DNA from 4 places in the Streptomyces sp. NPDC028289 genome. Region 4 is predicted to be linked to each of the others. Evidence: riboswitches for the same ligand, from Rfam matches in the RefSeq annotation. Region 4 holds a riboswitch; each other region holds the start of a gene.
What was found. Region 4 has a riboswitch for S-adenosylmethionine ahead of ACZ4UV_RS01965 (aminotransferase class V-fold PLP-dependent enzyme). Riboswitches for the same ligand answer to the same signal wherever they lie in the genome.

Region 1 (4,197 bases), on a different contig from region 4:
GCCCGCCGCCGCCCCGTTTGGCGTGCAGCGAACCGTCTTCGCGCAGCTCGTACGAGACCGGGCCGCGGTTCGAGGCGACCAGCACCTCGGCACCGCCGGTGGAAGCCATGGGGGAAGACATACGCCACAACCTAGCCCGGCCCGTAAACGCTCAAACGTACGGCCGCGCCCGACGCGCCGCCGTATACGGCCGTACGGCGAAGTCACGCCACCTTGCGCTCGGCGTACTCCGTGATCTCCACCATCGGCGGCCGTTCCTCCGTGTCCACCGAGTACGTGCGCGGTTCGAAGCCGTCCTCGCCCCGTTCGAACTGGGTGAGGGAGGGGCGGATCAGGTGGCCGCGGGCCAGCCGGAGCTGGGCCGTGCGGTAGATCGCGGCGGACATCCGGCCGAGGGCCTGGCCGTCCTGGTGGCGGTGCTTGCGGACGCCGACGTCGACCTGGGCGAGGGCGTCGAGGCCGACCAGGTGCAGGGCGTCGACCAGCATGCCCAGCTCCACGCCGTAGCCGACCGGGAAGGGGAGCTGTTCCAGCAGCGAGCGGCGGGCCGCGTACTCGCCGCCGAGCGGCTGGACGAAGCCGGCCAGCTGGGGCCAGTGCATGTTCAGCAGCGGACGGGCCATCAGCTCGGTGACCCGGCCGCCCTGTCCGGCGGCGCCGCCGAGCGGGCGGTCGTACATCGCCTTGACCAGGTCCACGTCCGGGTCGGTGAGGAGCGGGCCGACGATGCCGGTGACGAAGTCGGAGGAGAACTCCCGCAGGTCGGCGTCGACGAAGCAGACGATGTCCCCGGTGGTGACCAGGAGGGAGCGCCAGAGGACCTCGCCCTTGCCGGGTACGGCGGGGATGCGGGGCAGGATCGCGTCGCGGTGCACGACGCGGGCGCCGGCCGCCGCGGCGACGGCCGCCGTGCGGTCGGTGGAGCCGGAGTCGACGACCACGATCTCGTCGACGAGCGGCACCTGCTGCATGAGGTCGTGGCGGATGATCGCGACGATGTCGCCGACGGTCTCCTCCTCGTTGAGCGCGGGCAGCACGACGCTGACCGTCTGCCCGGAGGACCGTTTGGCGGCCATGATCCGGTGCAGCGGACGATCGGATACGGACCAGGAGCGGGTGGCCAGCCAGCGCTCGACTTCTTCCAGCACGGTCAGCGGCTCCTCACTGTCACGGCCACACGACGACGTGTGATCCATCTCGCGTTACGGACGACTCTCTCAACTGTCCTGGCCTTCGGTTACAGTCTTGAACAACGCCGATGACCATCGCATGTCCTGGGGTCACCCGGCGTCGACAACCGCATACCGCTCATCCAGAGGGGCAGAGGGATACGGCCCGTTGAAGCCCCGGCAACCCTCCAGTCGGTTCTCGTAGATCGCCGATCAGTGTCGATCGTCCGCGAGGCTCCCGACTAGGGAAGGTGCCAAATCCGTCTCACGGCGAGATGCGTCGTGAGGAAGATGAGGAGAAAGGGCCTCGCCTCACATGGCTGTGCAGACTGTTGCAAGCACCACGGATTCCACCGTCGACCTCGGCCCCGCCGCAGCCCTCAGCTGCCGCGAGTGCGGTCACCGCGTGCCGCTCGGCCCGGTGTTCGCCTGCGAGGAGTGTTTCGGCCCGCTGGAGATCGCGTACGACTTCTCGGCGTACGACACCGAGGAGCTGCGGAAGCGGATCGAAGCGGGTCCCGCGAACATCTGGCGCTACGCGCCACTGCTGCCCGTCCCCGCGGACGTGGCGACCAAGCCGAACATCAACCCCGGCTGGACCAAGCTCGTCAAGGCCGACAACCTGGCCCGTGAGCTCGGGGTGACCGGCGGGCTGTACGTGAAGGACGACTCCGGCAACCCGACGCACTCCTTCAAGGACCGCGTCGTCGCCCAGGCCGTCGAGGCCGCCCGCGCCTTCGGCTACACCACCCTCTCCTGCTCCTCCACCGGCAACCTGGCCGGCGCGGTCGGCGCCGCCGCCGCCCGGGCCGGCTTCCGCTCCTGCGTGTTCATCCCGCACGACCTGGAGCAGGGCAAGGTCGTCATGGCCGCGATCTACGGTGGCGAGCTCGTCGGCATCGAGGGCAACTACGACGACGTGAACCGTTTCTGCTCCGAGCTGATCGGCGACTCGGCCGGCGAGGGCTGGGGCTTCGTCAACGTCAACCTGCGGCCGTACTACGCGGAGGGCTCCAAGACCCTGGCGTACGAGATCTGCGAGCAGCTCGGCTGGGAGATCCCGGACCAGCTGGTCATCCCGATCGCCTCCGGCTCGCAGCTCACGAAGATCGACAAGGGTCTGCAGGAGCTGATCAAGCTCGGGCTCGTCGAGGACAAGCCGTACAAGATCTTCGGTGCCCAGGCCGAGGGGTGCTCGCCGGTGTCGGTGGCCTACAAGGAGGGCCACGACGTGGTCCGCCCGCAGAAGCCGAACACCATCGCCAAGTCCCTCGCCATCGGCAACCCGGCCGACGGGCCGTACGTCCTCGACATCGCGCGGCGCACCGGCGGCGCGGTGGAGGACGTCACCGACGAGCAGGTCGTCGACGCCATCAAGCTGCTCGCGCGGACCGAGGGAATCTTCGCGGAAACCGCCGGCGGGGTGACGGTTGGAGTCACCAAAAAGCTCATTGAGAATGGGTTGATTGATCCGGCGAAGTCGGTCGTTGTACTCAACACCGGTGATGGGCTGAAGACGCTGGACGCAGTGGCGGGGACTGGACTCACCGCGACCATTCGCCCGAATCTGGAGTCTTTCCGCGAGGCCGGGCTCGCCTGAGTCCCCCGAGAAATAGGGCGTTGCCCAGACCGGAGGTAAAAACGTGAGCGTCACCGTTCGCATCCCCACCATCCTGCGCACCTACACCGGTGGTCAGGCCGAAGTCGCCGCCGAGGGCGCCACTCTCGGCGAGGTCATCTCGGACCTGGAGAAGAACCACACCGGGATCTCCGCGCGGGTTCTCGACGACCAGGGCAAGCTGCGCCGGTTCGTCAACGTGTACGTCAACGACGACGACGTCCGCTTCGAGCAGGGCCTGGAGACCGCCACCCCGGACGGGGCCGGCGTCTCCATCATCCCGGCCGTCGCGGGCGGCTGACCTGCCGACCTGCTTGACAGGCTGATCGAATGACCGAACATTACCTTCGGTAACGCCGATCACCGACTGTTCATCTGATTGCCCCCTCCGTGAGAGAAGCGGAGGGGGCAATTCTGTGTGGTTGAGCGCGGTACAGTTGGGGAAAGCGGTCCCGATCTCCAGGTCGGGAGCCCTGTATTCGATACCGCGAGCCCGACAAGAAGTAGCCAAAGTGTGCGGGTTATATGCGGCTTTTGTGGCCTTTACGGGGCCCGACTTGCCCTGAATTCGGCCGAATTCTTGCTACATTCCGGACCCCTTCCGTCCAGAATTCTCGTCCGATTGACCTGTTGCAGACGGCAGTTGGACAGATACATTCAGCCGCGGTCGACGCGTTCCGGCGCACGCCCCCAACCAATGGGGGGTGAGGTCTGACCCGGATCCGCGAAGTGTGGATCTGTGCAAGGGCCAGTAATAGGGGAGTTAGGCATGGCTCAGGGCACCGTCAAGTGGTTCAACGCGGAGAAGGGGTACGGCTTCATCGCGGTCGACGGTGGTGCGGATGTTTTCGTCCACTACAGCGCGATTCAGATGGACGGCTACCGCACCCTGGAAGAGGGTCAGCGGGTCGATTTCGAGATCTCGCAGGGCCAGAAGGGGCCGCAGGCGGACATGGTCCGGCTGGCGACCGGCTGAAGCACGCGCCGACTGACAGCGACGTTCTTCTGTACTTCTTCGAAGGGCTCGTGCCTCCCGGGGCACGGGCCCTTCGGCATGCCCGGCGCATGCCCGCAAGGGCCTGACTCCGGGGGCCGATCCCCGGGAGGCGCTTGCACTCGGCATGGGCGAGTGCTAATCATTGGCGTTAGCACTCTGAAGGTGAGAGTGACAACGAAGGACCGGGTCGGTGAGGCCCGCAGGCCGGGTGGGGCAAGGAACCCACGGGTCGGCGAGCCGTCCGTCGCGGGCGCGGGCGCGGTCCGAAGACTCACCCCCAGTCCTGGAGGGACCACTTCACATGGCCAAGATCATCGCGTTCGACGAGGAGGCGCGGCGCGGCCTTGAGCGCGGTATGAACCAGCTCGCCGACGCCGTCAAGGTCACCCTCGGCCCCAAGGGCCGCAACGTCG
Region 2 (4,197 bases), on a different contig from region 4:
AGGCCAGCCCCAGCTCCGCGAAGGAGTCCCAGAAGGACAAGCCGTTGTACGTCGGGTCGGGGCCGGTCAGCCCGGGCCACCGGCCGGGATCCGCGCCGAAGTCGAAGCGCCCGCTGTCCACGACGACCCCGCCGATGCCGGTGCCGTGGCCGGAGAGGAACTTGGTGGTGGAGTGCACGACGATGTCGGCGCCGTGTTCGAGGGGCCGCAGCAGGTAGGGGGTGAGGACGGTGTTGTCGACGACCAGGGGGACACCGGCCTCGTGGGCGATGCGGGCGACGGCCTCGGTGTCGAGGACGTTGCCGCGCGGGTTGCCGAGGGCCTCGCCGAAGAACGCCTTGGTGGTGGGCCGTACGGCCGTGTACCAGGCGGCCAGGTCGTCCGGGTCGTCGACGAAGGTGACGGCGATCCCGAAGTCGGCGAAGGTGTGCTCGAGGAGGGTGCGGGTGCCGCCGTACAGGGACGACGAGGCGACGATGTGGTCGCCCGCGCGGGCCAGGTTGAGCAGGGCGAGGCTGGTCGCGGCCTGGCCGCTGGCCACGGCGACCGCCGCCGCACCGCCCTCCAGGGCGGCGATCCGCTCCTCCACCACCGCGGAGGTCGGGTTCGACAGCCGGGTGTAGGCGTGGGTGGCGAGATCGGCCAGTTCGAAGGCCGCGGCGGCGTGCCCGGTGTCCCGGAAGACATAACCGGCGGTCGCGTGGATCGGTACGGCCCGAGCGCCGGTGGCCGGGTCGGGGACCGCGCCGGCGTGAACCTGCCGGGTCTCGAAGGCCCAGTCCGCGCTGCTCATCGGTCGCCCTTCTGCCTGGCGAGGACGTCGGACCACCAGCGTTCGGCGACCCGCGGATGCGAGCGGAGCCAGCCGACAACCGCGTTCTCCCCGAAGGCCGCGAGCAGCGGGTTGTCCGGGTCGTCGGTGACGCCCCGGCTCAGCGCGGCCAGTTCGGCCGGGAGTTCCAGCGGTTTGACGACCGCGTCGAGGCGCGGGCCGAGGAAGAAGGGGATCGAGTAGCGGTCGACGCCCGGCTGCGGGCTGACGACCCGATGCCGAGTGGCTTTGAGATAGCCCTGGGTGGCGATCTCCAGCATCTCGCCGATGTTGAACACGAAGGCGTCGGGCACCGGCACCACGTCGATCCAGCCGCCGTCCTCCCGCTGCACCTGGAGTCCGCCGACGTCGTCCTGCTGGAGCAGGGCCAGGTAGCCGTAGTCCTTGTGCGCGCCCACCCCTTGGTCGGCGTCCTGGGCCACGCGCGGCGGATAGTGCACGATCTTCACGTGGACGGCCGCTTCGTCGTCGAACCACTGGTCGAAGTAGCCCTCGTCCTGTCCGAGCGCGGCGGCGAGGGCGCGCAGCACCTCCCGGCTGACCCGCAGCGCCTCCGCCTGCCAGCGCAGCACGATGTCCTTCAGCTCCGGCAGCGCGGACGGCCACTGGTTCGGACCGATCAGGCGCAGGTAGTCGGGGTCGTCCGGGCCGGTGTCCAGCGCCGCGCGCTCCGGGCCGATGTCGATCTGCTCCCGCCAGTCGGCGCTGCCCGCCGTGTACTCGGTCCCGGTGCGCGTATAGCCGCGGAACTGGGGCGAGTTGAGGTTCTCGATCTCCAGCCGCTGCTGCTCGGGCAGGGCGAAGAAGGCGCGTGCCGCGGTCAGCGCCTCGTCTCGGAGGGCTGCGGGGACACCGTGCCCGGTGACGTAGAAGAAGCCCACCTCATGGGCCGCGGACCGGAGTTCGGCGAGAAAGGCGGCCCGGTCCGTACCGGGGGCGCGGAAGCGGGAGATGTCGATGACGGGCAGGGCTGTGAGTTGTGCCATGGGAGTTCCTTCGCGGCGACGACGGCCGACCGTGCCTCACGGCCCGGCCCGGGATACGGGCTGGTCGAGGGCGGCGGGGAAGAGCAGACAGGAAGAGAGGAACGCGGTCGCGGGCCGTGAGACGGCGGTCAGCAACAGACCTGGTCGAACTGGTCGGCGCGGCGGCTCACCCAGAACGGGTCGAGCAGCACCGTGTGTGCCGGGCCAGTGGTCTCCATGGCCGGATGAAAGCACACCCGGGATGGATGCGTCCACCATGCGTTCCGCCGGGTCCGGGCGTTCCGGGGCGGTGTTGACGCCGGCAGAACAGCCGATCTACGGTGAGCGCGAGCTACGAGTTCCGGCGATCAAGCCCTGGCTGGCCGGACGGCAACCCTCGACGCAGTGGGGTGCCCCAGGTGAAGGCTCGGCGGATCTCTTCTTTCTGCAAGTGCGCTCACATCGGCCCCGAGGCGGGCCAGAACCCGGGAGGACGGCATGGCGAGAGCCCTGATGCTGTGCTCCCGTCTCCATGTCGACCTGCTGCTGGTGTCCAGCTGTCTGTGTCAGGGCTGATCCCGCCCTCCGCCGGCCGGCAGCACAACCGCCCGTCGGTGTAACTCCCCTTTTTTCCACGTGATGTTGCACGCCGTGGCACAGCCCTTTGCCAGGGCTGGTTCACGCACCCTCGACGCGGAAGCAGAGACACCTGATGGCACTCCACAGCGGCCCGACGCCGTACAGACCCCTTCGCTCCGGCCTCGGTGCGACATTCCTCGGCATCGCGTTCCTGGTGGCCCTGACCGGGTGCACCAGCAGCAAGGACGGCAGCACCGCGAGCTCCGGTTCGTCGATCACCGTCGGTACGACCGACCAGGTCACCAGCCTCGATCCGGCCGGTGCGTGGGACGCGGGCTCCGGCACCGTCGAGAGCGAGGTCTACGCGACCCTGCTCAGCCAGAAGAACGGTTCGGCGGACGTCTCCCCCGACCTGGCCACCGGCATCAGGCTGACCGGGCCCAAGGAGTACACGGTCACGCTCAAGAAGGGTCTGAAGTTCGCCAACGGCCACGAACTCACTTCCTCGGACGTCAAGTTCAGCTTCGACCGGGACCTGAAGATCGCCGACGAGAACGGCCCGTCGTCGCTGCTGTACAACCTCGCCTCGGTCGCCGCCCCGGACCCGACCACGGTGGTCTTCACCCTCAAGTCGGCCAACGACACGCTGTTCCCGCAGGTGCTCTCCACGGCCGCCGGCTACATCGTGGACGAGCAGGTGTTCCCCGCCGACAAGATCCACGACGACAGGTCGATCGTCGCGGCCAAGCCGTGGAACGGGCCGTACGGCATCAGGAGCTACGACAAGAACTCACTGGTGTCCTTCACCGCCAACGCGGCATACCAGGGGCAACTGGGCACGCCGAAGACCAAGAACGTCCAGCTGAAGTACTACACGGACGCCGGCAATCTGAAGCTCGACGTCCAGCAGGGCACCATCGACGCTGTCTACCGCACGCTCACCACCGCCGACCTGGACGACCTCGGCAAGCAGAAGGGGGTCAAGGTCCACACCGGCTCCGGCAACGGCATCCGCTACATCGTCTTCGACCTCGCCACCCAGCCCTACGGCACCAAGACCAAGAACGCCGACGCGAACAAGGCGCTCGCCGTTCGGCAGGCGGTCGCGGACTCCGTCGACCGGTCCCAACTCGCCCAGCAGGTCTACAAGGACACGTACCAGCCGCTCTACAGCTCCGTCCCGGACGGCCTCACCGGCGCCACCCCCTCCTTCAAGTCGCTCTACGGCGACAAGAACGGCGGCCCCGGCAGGGCAGCCGCGGCGGCCCGGCTGAAGGCGGCGAAGGTGAGCACCCCGGTGACGCTCAGTCTCCAGTACAACAGCGACCACTACGGCTCGTCGTCGGCCGACGAGTACGCGCTGGTCAAGTCCCAGCTGGAGGCCACCGGGCTGTTCAAGGTGAACCTGCAGTCCACCGAGTGGACCCAGTACGGCAAGGACCGCGTCAAGCACCTCTACCCGCTCTACCAGCTCGGCTGGTACGCCGACTACCTCGACGCCGACAACTACCTCTCGCCCTTCTACTCGGCGAACAGCTGGGTCGCCAACGGCTACGACGACTCCACCGTGCGCGCGCTCATCACGAAGGAGGAGACCGAGACGGACGCGGCGAAGCGGACCGAGCTGCTGAAGCAGGCGCAGGACCGAGCAGCCGCGCAGGTGCCGTTGCTGCCGCTGCTCCAGGGGTCCACCGCCATCGTCACCCGCAGCGACGTCAGCGGGGTGCCGGCCGAGCTGGACGCGACGTACCAGTTCCGCTGGGCTGGGCTCTCGAAGAAGTGAGCACGCTGACGCAGGAGCCCCCCGGCGCCGTCGCCACT
Region 3 (4,197 bases), on a different contig from region 4:
AACCAGCTGACGGTCAGGGTCAGCCTCTTGCCGTCCTTGGTGCGGATGCCGTCGCTGCCCGCCTTCCAACCGGCCGCATCCAGCAGCGACTTCGCCTTGGCCGTGTCGAGCGCGAGGTCCGAGGAGAGATCGGTGTAGTCGGGCGTGGTGTGCGCCAGGACGCTGGTCGCCGGCCGGGTGCCGGTCGGGAAGACCGTGTCGGCGATCTGCTTCCGGTCGATGGCGGCCGAGATCGCCTGACGGACCTTCGCGTCCTTCAGCAGGGGCCGGGAGTTGTTCAGCCCGAGACCGAACACCACACCGGGGTTGGCCCGGCTCTGGAGGGTGACCTGGCCGCCCTTGAGGGCCGCCTCGTTGGCCTTGCCGACGCTGCTGATCGCGTCCACCTGCCCGGACTGGAGACTGCCGGCCCGCACCCCTGCCTCGGGCACGACCTTGAACACCAGCTTGTCCAGGTAGGCCTCGCCCTTCTTCGACCACAGCGAGGAACCCCAGTCGTACCCGGTGCGCCTGCCCAGGGTGATCGACTGGTTCTGCACGTACTGCTTGAGCACGAACGGCCCGGACCCGACCACCCCGTCGCTGCACTTCTGCTGCGGGCTCCTCTTGACGCTCGCCGAGGACTCGATCCCCAGCGAGTGGGTCGAAGTCGCCTGGAGGAACTGGGCGTTGGGCTGCTTGAAGGACACCTTGACGGTGAGCGGGTCGACCACCGTGGTGCTCTTGACGCCGCTGAGATAGCCCTCGGCGAGGGTGCCCAGGGCGCCGAGGTTCGGCACCGCGTCGAAGTTGTCCTTGACCACCTGCGCGGTCAGCTTCGAGCCGTCGCTGAAGGTGACGCCCGACCGCAGGTGGAACGTGAACGTCGTCGCGTCGGCGCTGATGTCCCAGCTCTTGGCGAGCCACGGCACGATCTTGCCGGTCTTCGGGTCCTGGTCGGTGAGGGAGTCCACGATCTGGCGCACCGAGTAGATGGTGTCGTTGCTGCCGACCTGCTGCGGGTCCACGCAGCCGGCGTCGGATCCCACCGCGAAGGTCAGGGTGCCGCCGGACTTCGCCTGGCCGCTTCCGCCGCCGGTGCCGTCGTCGCCCGAACCGCACGCGGTCAGCAGGACGCTGGTGGTCAGGAGCGCGGCCAGGGGCGCCCATCGGGAAGGTCTGAATTCCGGAAGTGCAGTCACGGAGGGCTTTCTCCTACTCGTGTCACCGGGGCACGACCGCGCACGGATGTGCGCAGGCATGACGGTGTGTGCGGCCCGGGCGGATCGACTCCGGCCGGGGATGCGCTGTGCAGACAGGGAGGTGGCATGCGGACGACACCGGGAACCGGTGGCGAGCGGGAAGGGCGGCGCGCAGGGGCCGGGGCCGGTGACGGATGTCAGCCGGCGGCGGCCGGGCCGGTCAGGCCCGACAGAGGCAGCTGGTCGAGCGCTTCAGATCGATGTGGCGCCGGCGCGAGAGCCGGGAGTACGCCGTGGCGTCGGTGAGGGAGGCAGCAGAGTCGTCGCTGTGCCGCATGCCGAACCTCCCCGTCTCCGGCCCCGGTCACGGGGCCACGCGCTTGCGGGAGTCATCGGTGACCCCGCCGGGCTTTCACCTGGAGCACCCCACCGCGCGGGAGGGTTGCCGGTCAGCGAGCCAGGGCTTGACGCTGACACTCAATGCCGTTGGTGATGCTACGGATCGATTTTGTCGTACGTCAATGCCGCAATGTGACGCCCTGTTCGGGAGAACGGGGTCGTCTCAGGTGCCGGGACGGATGGTGGACACACCTTGTTCCGTGTGCTTTGATCCGGCCATGGAGACCGCAGGTCAGGCACGCACGCCGCTGCTCGACCCGTTCTGGTCGGGCCTCCGCGCCGACCAGTTCGACCAGACCTGTCGCTGACCACTCGCTCCCCGTCGCATCCGCCTCCGCCGCGCCCTCACCTGGCTCCGGACCGGCGTCGCAGGCATCCCCCGACGCGCCCGCGTCCAGCCCCCGCCCGCTCGGAAAGAGCCGCATGGTCGTCAACAGCACTGCCCCGAACGGAGTGTTCGCCGCCCTACGGGTCCGTGACCACCGGATCTACTGGAGCACGGGCCTGGTGTCCAGCATCGGCAGCGCGATGCAGGGTGTCGCGCTGGACTGGTTCGTCCTGACGCTCACCCGGCCGCGGGCGCGGAAGACGCGCCCCGTCTCCCGGCCGCCGTGGACCGGGGCGGGCGCGGAGGGGCTGCGCTACGTGGCGGCCCGGCCCGAACTCGTCGGTGTGTTCACCGTCTTCGGCCTGAGCGCCACCTTCGCGGTCGACTTCCCCACCACGCTGGCCCTGTTCGCGGGGCGCGTCTTCGACGTCGGCTCCCGGGGACTCGGCCTCATGAACACCGCGCTGGCCGTCGGCACCGTCGCCGGGACGGTCGCCGCCACGCGCGGGGTCTCGCCCCGGGTACGGACGGTCGTCGTCGGCGCGCTGCTGTTCGGCGGTTTCGAGGCACGGGCGGGGGTCATGCCCACGTACGCCGCCTTCCTCGCCCTGCTGCTGCCCGCCGGCTTCACGTTGATGACGCTGAACACGGCGGTGAGCGCCTTCGTCCGGTCGGAGGTGAGCGACGCCATGCGCGGCCGGGTGATGGCGGTCTGCACGGTGATCTCCATGGGCGGCAGCCCGGTCGGCGCCCCCGTCATCGGCTGGATCTCCCAGCACGCGGGGGTGCGCTGGGGGCCGGGCGCTGGCGCGGCCACCGCCGTGCTGGCCGCGCTCGGCGTGGCGCTGTGGCTGACGCGGAGGTCACGCTCGGCACCGGCCCTCGTGGTGTCCGTCGTGTCGTCCGTGGCGGCCGCGTCGTCCGCACCGCCCGCGTCGGCCCCGCCGCCCCCGCCGCCCCTGCCGTCTGTGTCGTCCGTGTCGTCCGTACCGGCCACACCGCCCGCCCCGCCCGGCTTCCGGTCCGCGGCGGCGCCGGCCGGCCGCTCGCCCGCCACCGATCACCAGCCGTCACGCGAACAGTCCACCGGAGGCAAGCCCGATGACTGACCGTCACACCGGACTGCCCGGACTCCACCTCGCTCTGGAGACCGACGGTGGCGGCGCCCACCCCGCCGCTTCCTCGGCCCCTGCTCCTGCCCCGCCCGGCGCTCCGCAGGCGGTGCGGGAGACGGCCGTCGCCGCCGAGCGGGCCGGGTTCGCGCTCGTCACCTTCGCCGACGAGCCGCTACCGCCCGGCACGGTCGGCGGACTCGTCGGCCGGGTCGAGGCCGGCACCCGGGCCGCGTACGTGTCCGGCCTCACCGCCCGCATCGGACTCGCACCCACCCTGCACATCACGACCACCGAGCCGTTCCACCTCGCCACCCAGCTGGCGAGCCTGGACCACGCCTCGCACGGCCGGGCCGCCTGGCTGGTGGGAGCGGCGGCGGGCGCGGACGACCTCGCCACCGTCGGACGAACCCCGCTCTCCGGCGCCGCCCTGCACCGGGAGATCACGGACGTCGTCGACACCGCCCGCGCGCTGTGGGACTCCTGGGAGGACGACGCGGTCGTCAAGGACGTCGCCACCGGCCGCTTCCTGGACCCGGTCCGCGTGCACCACATCGATTTCGAGGGCGCCGGCTTCTCGGTGAAGGGCCCCCTGATCACCCCCCGCCCACCGCAGGGACAGCTCGTCGTCCTCGCTCCGGACGCGCTGGACATCGACGAGCGCGCCGACGTGGTCCTGGTGGCCCGCCCCACGCCCGCCGACATCGCCGCCCGCGCCCCGGACGGCACCGCGTGGTGGCCGGCGGCACGGCGACGCGCTGTTCCTCCGCGGTGTTCGTCCACCCGAGCCTGGACACGGTCGTGGCACCCCCGTCGGCCTTCGCCGACCCGGACGGCTCCGACTTCGAACCCGTCTCGGTGTGGGAGCGTGCCCGTGGCAACGTCTAGGAGTTCCTGCGGGTCTTCGGCCGCCCCGAGCAGCTCGCGGCCTGGCGGGAGAGTCGCCCCTACGTCGCCGAAGTCACCGCGTGAACCAGCCGAAGGAGAGCCGCCCATGACCACGTTCCCCACCGCACAGGCCGTGCGGACCACCCCCGAGGGGCTCCTGTGGGAGCCGAGCGAGCGCTGGGTGCGCGGCCGCAAGGGTGACGTCACGGTGGTCGACAGCCGCCACCCCGTCCTCGTCTGGGAGCCGGGTGTTCCCGTACCGCTGTACGCGTTCCCGCGCACGGAGGTA
Region 4 (4,197 bases):
AACGGTGTCGAGCGCAAGATCAAGGGCTCCGAGAAGCTCCGCGCCAAGCTGAGCAACGCCTACTACGGCGAGGACAACCAGATCCCGAAGCCGACTGTCGAGGAGTACAAGGAGATCACGAGCGGCCACGGCCACCACTGATCGACCGCGTCGCCACGCCACGGTCGAAGGGCCCCCGTCCGGATGGGCCCCCGGTCCGAGTTTGTTCGAGGACTAGGGGAGGACGGGGGCCTTTGCCGTGCCCGGAGCTGGATAGGGTAGGCCCTGAAACCGGCTATTTCCCTTACGACGATCAGGAGCGGCCTCATGAGCGCTGTGACCCCCGCTGGAGGCGACACCGCGGCGGGCCGTTCCTGGCCCGAGGTACTGAACGCGCTGCTGTACGGCCAGGACCAGAGCGCCGACGCGACGGCCTGGGCGATGGACCAGATCATGCGCGGCCAGGCCACCGACGCCCAGATCGCCGGCTTCGTCGTCGCCCTGCGGGCCAAGGGCGAGACCGTCGAGGAGATCAACGGGCTCGTCCGCACGATGTACGAGCACGCCAACGTCATCGAGGTGCCGGGCCGCACCGTCGACATCGTCGGCACCGGGGGCGACGGCGCGAAGACGGTGAACATCTCCACGATGTCGGCGCTCGTGGTGGCCGGCACCGGCGCGAAGGTCGTCAAGCACGGCAACCGTGCGGCCTCCTCCGCGTCCGGGGCCTCCGACGTCCTGGAGAAGCTCGGCGTCAACCTCGACCTGACCCCGCAGCGGGTCGCCGAGGTCGCCGAGGAGGCCGGCATCACCTTCTGCTTCGCCATCAAGTTCCACCCGGCGCTGCGCCACGCGGGCGCCGCCCGCGGCCAGCTGGGCATCCGCACGGTCTTCAACATCCTCGGCCCGCTGACCAACCCCGCACGGGTGCGGGCCCAGGCGGTCGGTGTCGCGGATCCCCGCATGGCCCCCGTCGTCGCGGGGGTCTTCGCCGAACGCGGCCACTCCTCCCTCGTCTTCCGCGGCGACGACGGCCTCGACGAACTGACGACGACCGCCACGTCCCGCGTCTGGACCGTCCGGGACGGCAAGGTCACGGAGGAGACCTTCGACCCCCGTGACGTCGGCATCGACCTGGTCCCCGTGGAGGCGCTGCGGGGCGGTGACCCGTCGTACAACGCGGAGGTCGCCCGCCGCCTCCTGGACGGCGAGCAGGGCCCGGTACGGGACGCGGTGCTGCTGAACTCGGCGGCGGCGCTGGTGGCCCTGGACCCGGGCACGGGGTCGCTGGCAGAGCAACTCCGCGCCGGCATGGACAAGGCGGCGCACTCGATCGACTCGGGTGCGGCCAAGCAGGTCCTGGAGCGCTGGGCGGCGGCGACACACAAGTAGGGCGCCGGTCCAGGGGGCTGGGGTGGGCCCGGCACCGCCGGGCTCCACCGTCGTGGCCGACGGCCGTTGCGGACCGGCGTACACCTGCTTCTCCGCCGCAACGGTGCGCAACCACATACGGCCTCTGCGGCGGTGCCGAACTGTCCGCAGCCCTCGCTCCGTCCCGTCATGCGGACTGAAGTTGCGCGACTGCGATCACTTCCCCTACGTTTCTTTCCAGGTCATGAGTGACAGTCATGAGGCCCCGGCCGACTGTCCGGCAACCCTCCGTCCGTGGCGGGGTGCCCCGGGTGAAGACCAGGCCGTGGGCAGCGAGGTTCACGGCAAGCGCGGACCCCTCGAACCACCAGGGGTCCTGGTCGTCGAGGAGCCTTCCGTGAGCAAGCGAATGCGATAGGGCCGCAGAGCCCCGCCTCCGCACACCCTTTTCCCCTGCCGCTGCTTGAGCGCATCCGCTCGCACGGCGGATCTCACCTGCTCACACGGGAGTTCACCCATGTCCGTCTCCACCGCTGCCTCCGCCCAGTCCGTTTGTGCCCCCCTGCCCGTTCTGGGCCGTGATGTCACCGTCCCGCTCGTCACCGGCGGCGAGGTCACCTATGCCGCCCTCGACTACGCGGCCAGCGCCCCCGCCCTGCAGCGGGTCTGGGACGACGTGGCGGCGTACGCGCCCTACTACGGCAGTGTCCACCGCGGCGCCGGCTACCTCTCCCAGCTCTCCACGGACCTCTTCGAGAACGCCCGCCGGACCGTCGCCGAGTTCCTCGACTGCCGCCCCGACGACCAGCTGGTCTTCACCCGCTCGACGACGGACTCCCTTAACCTCCTGGCCCGTGCCCTCCCCGCCGACTGCCAGGTCTTCGTCTTCGAGACCGAGCACCACGCCTCCCTGCTGCCGTGGCAGGACGCCCGTGTCACCTACCTCGACGCGCCCCGCACCCCGCGCCAGGCCGTCGAGACCCTGGAACGCGCCCTCGCCGACCGCGACCCCTACGGTCCGGCCCTGGTCTGCGTGACCGGCGCGTCCAACGTCACCGGCGAGCTGTGGCCCGTACGGGAGCTCGCGGCCGCCGCGCACGCGCACGGCGCCCGGATCGTCCTGGACGCCGCCCAGCTGGCCCCGCACCACCCCGTCTCGGTTCGGGACCTGGGCGTCGACTGGGTCGCCTTCTCCGGCCACAAGCTGTACGCCCCCTTCGGCTCCGGCGTCCTGGCCGGCCGCGCCGACTGGCTGCAGGCCGCCGAGCCGTACCTCGCGGGCGGCGGCGCCAGCCGCAAGGTCACCCGGCGCGAGGACGGGGGAGTGGCCGTGGAGTGGCACGAGAGCGCCGCGCGGCACGAGGCCGGGTCGCCCAACGTCATCGGCGCCTACTCCATCGCCGCCGCCTGCAAGGCGCTCACCGAGGCCGGCTTCGACACGCTGGTCGCCCGCGAGCAGCACCTGATCGAGAAGGTGCGGGCGGGCCTGGCCGGGGTACCCGAGGTCCGGGTCCTCTCCCTCTTCGGCGACGACGCCCCCCGCGTCGGCGTGATCAGCTTCGTGGTGGACGGCTGGAACAGCTCCCACTTCGCCGCCGCGCTCTCCGCCGAGTACGGCATCGGCGTCCGCGACGGCCTCTTCTGCGCCCACCCGCTGGTCAGGACCCTGCTGGGCTCCGACCCGCAGGCCCAGGGCGAGTGCGGGGCGCCGGAGGCGGCACCGGGCGAGAAGTCCCTCAACGCGATCCGGGTGAGCTTCGGGGCGGGGACGCCGGACGAGCACGTGGAGCGCTTCGTGACGGCGGTACGGGAACTTGTGACCGACGGTGCGAAGTGGTCGTACCGCACGGAAGAGGGCCGCTGCGTCCCGGCGGTGTGATCAGCGCCCCGCCAGGGGCGCGGGGAACCGCGCGCTCAGCCCCCACCGGCCGGCAGCCGGGCACGAAGCGCCGTGGCCCCCCGCGGGTCCGTCGTGGCTGGTCGCGCAGTTCCTCCCCCAGCCTTCGGCCGGGGGTACCCCCAGCGCCCCTTACGGGGCGCTGCAGTCGGCGGCGCTCAGCTGTCCAGGCCGATCGCGAACGCCGCCTCCAGGTCGTGCTGGGAGTACGTGCGGAACGCGACGTGCGTGTCCGTGGCCTCCACGCCGGGGATCTTGCTGATGGAGCCGGGGATGACCTCGGCCAGATCCTCGTGCTGCTGGACCCGGACCATGGCGATGAGGTCGTACGTGCCGGTGACGGAGAAGACCTCGCTGACGCTGTCCAGCGCGGCGATCCGTTCCGCGATCTCGGGGATCCGGTCCACGCTGGTCTTGATGAGGACGATCGCGGTGATCACGGCTGGTTCTCTCCCTCGGGTGCCGGAGCTGGGGCGACCTTCACTTTAGTCGCCCGCCCGTCGCCCGCCACCGCCCTTCCAAGGCCGCGCTTCGCGCCCTTCTTTTTTCTGTACCGCACCCACGCGTAGCCGAACCCGAGTCCGAAGCCGACCAGGTGGGCGAGGTAGGCCACGCCGGGGCCGGAGGGGGCCTGGTTCAGGGCCAGCCACTGGAGGGCCGCCCAGAAGGGGAGGACCACCCAGGCCGGGAAGCGGAGCGGGAGGAAGAAGAGGAAGGGGAGGAGACTGGTCACGCGGGCGCTGGGGAACAGGTACAGGAACGCTCCGAGGACCGCCGAGATCGCCCCGGACGCGCCCACCAGCGACTGCTGGGACGTGGCGTTGGCGGCCGCGTAGCCGAGCAGCGCGAGATAGCCGCAGCCGACGTAGAAGAGAGTGAACTCCACGCGGCCCATCCGTTCCTCGGTCATCGCCCCGAAGACGAAGAGGAAGAGCATGTTGCCGAGCAGG

Region 1: another riboswitch for S-adenosylmethionine. It lies ahead of thrC (threonine synthase); the one in region 4 lies ahead of ACZ4UV_RS01965 (aminotransferase class V-fold PLP-dependent enzyme).
Region 2: another riboswitch for S-adenosylmethionine. It lies ahead of ACZ4UV_RS31610 (ABC transporter substrate-binding protein); the one in region 4 lies ahead of ACZ4UV_RS01965 (aminotransferase class V-fold PLP-dependent enzyme).
Region 3: another riboswitch for S-adenosylmethionine. It lies ahead of ACZ4UV_RS31475 (putative leader peptide); the one in region 4 lies ahead of ACZ4UV_RS01965 (aminotransferase class V-fold PLP-dependent enzyme).

What each region holds. Positions count from the first base shown of each region.
Region 1 covers NZ_JBVHTI010000007.1:176,428-180,624, forward strand. The annotation lists gene ACZ4UV_RS33955 (alpha,alpha-trehalose-phosphate synthase (UDP-forming)) at 1-109, opposite strand, end outside; gene ACZ4UV_RS33960 (glucosyl-3-phosphoglycerate synthase) at 204-1,148, opposite strand; SAM riboswitch class I at 1,306-1,467, shown strand; gene thrC (threonine synthase) at 1,486-2,769, shown strand; gene ACZ4UV_RS33970 (ubiquitin-like small modifier protein 1) at 2,813-3,088, shown strand; gene ACZ4UV_RS33975 (cold-shock protein) at 3,557-3,763, shown strand; gene groL (chaperonin GroEL) at 4,086-4,197, shown strand, end outside.
Region 2 covers NZ_JBVHTI010000006.1:516,298-520,494, reverse strand. The annotation lists gene ACZ4UV_RS31620 (O-acetylhomoserine aminocarboxypropyltransferase/cysteine synthase family protein) at 1-793, opposite strand, end outside; gene ACZ4UV_RS31615 (isopenicillin N synthase family dioxygenase) at 790-1,818, opposite strand; SAM riboswitch class IV at 2,148-2,257, shown strand; gene ACZ4UV_RS31610 (ABC transporter substrate-binding protein) at 2,510-4,159, shown strand; gene ACZ4UV_RS31605 (ABC transporter permease) at 4,156-4,197, shown strand, end outside.
Region 3 covers NZ_JBVHTI010000006.1:486,036-490,232, forward strand. The annotation lists gene ACZ4UV_RS31470 (ABC transporter substrate-binding protein) at 1-1,181, opposite strand, end outside; gene ACZ4UV_RS31475 (putative leader peptide) at 1,402-1,518, opposite strand; SAM riboswitch class IV at 1,553-1,666, opposite strand; gene ACZ4UV_RS31480 (MFS transporter) at 2,004-3,017, shown strand; partial or broken gene ACZ4UV_RS31485 (LLM class flavin-dependent oxidoreductase) at 3,010-3,729, shown strand; gene ACZ4UV_RS31490 (DUF427 domain-containing protein) at 4,015-4,197, shown strand, end outside.
Region 4 covers NZ_JBVHTI010000001.1:424,439-428,635, reverse strand. The annotation lists gene qcrB (cytochrome bc1 complex cytochrome b subunit) at 1-141, shown strand, start outside; gene trpD (anthranilate phosphoribosyltransferase) at 307-1,371, shown strand; SAM riboswitch class IV at 1,591-1,707, shown strand; gene ACZ4UV_RS01965 (aminotransferase class V-fold PLP-dependent enzyme) at 1,868-3,229, shown strand; gene ACZ4UV_RS01960 (Lrp/AsnC family transcriptional regulator) at 3,406-3,687, opposite strand; gene ACZ4UV_RS01955 (rhomboid family intramembrane serine protease) at 3,684-4,197, opposite strand, start outside.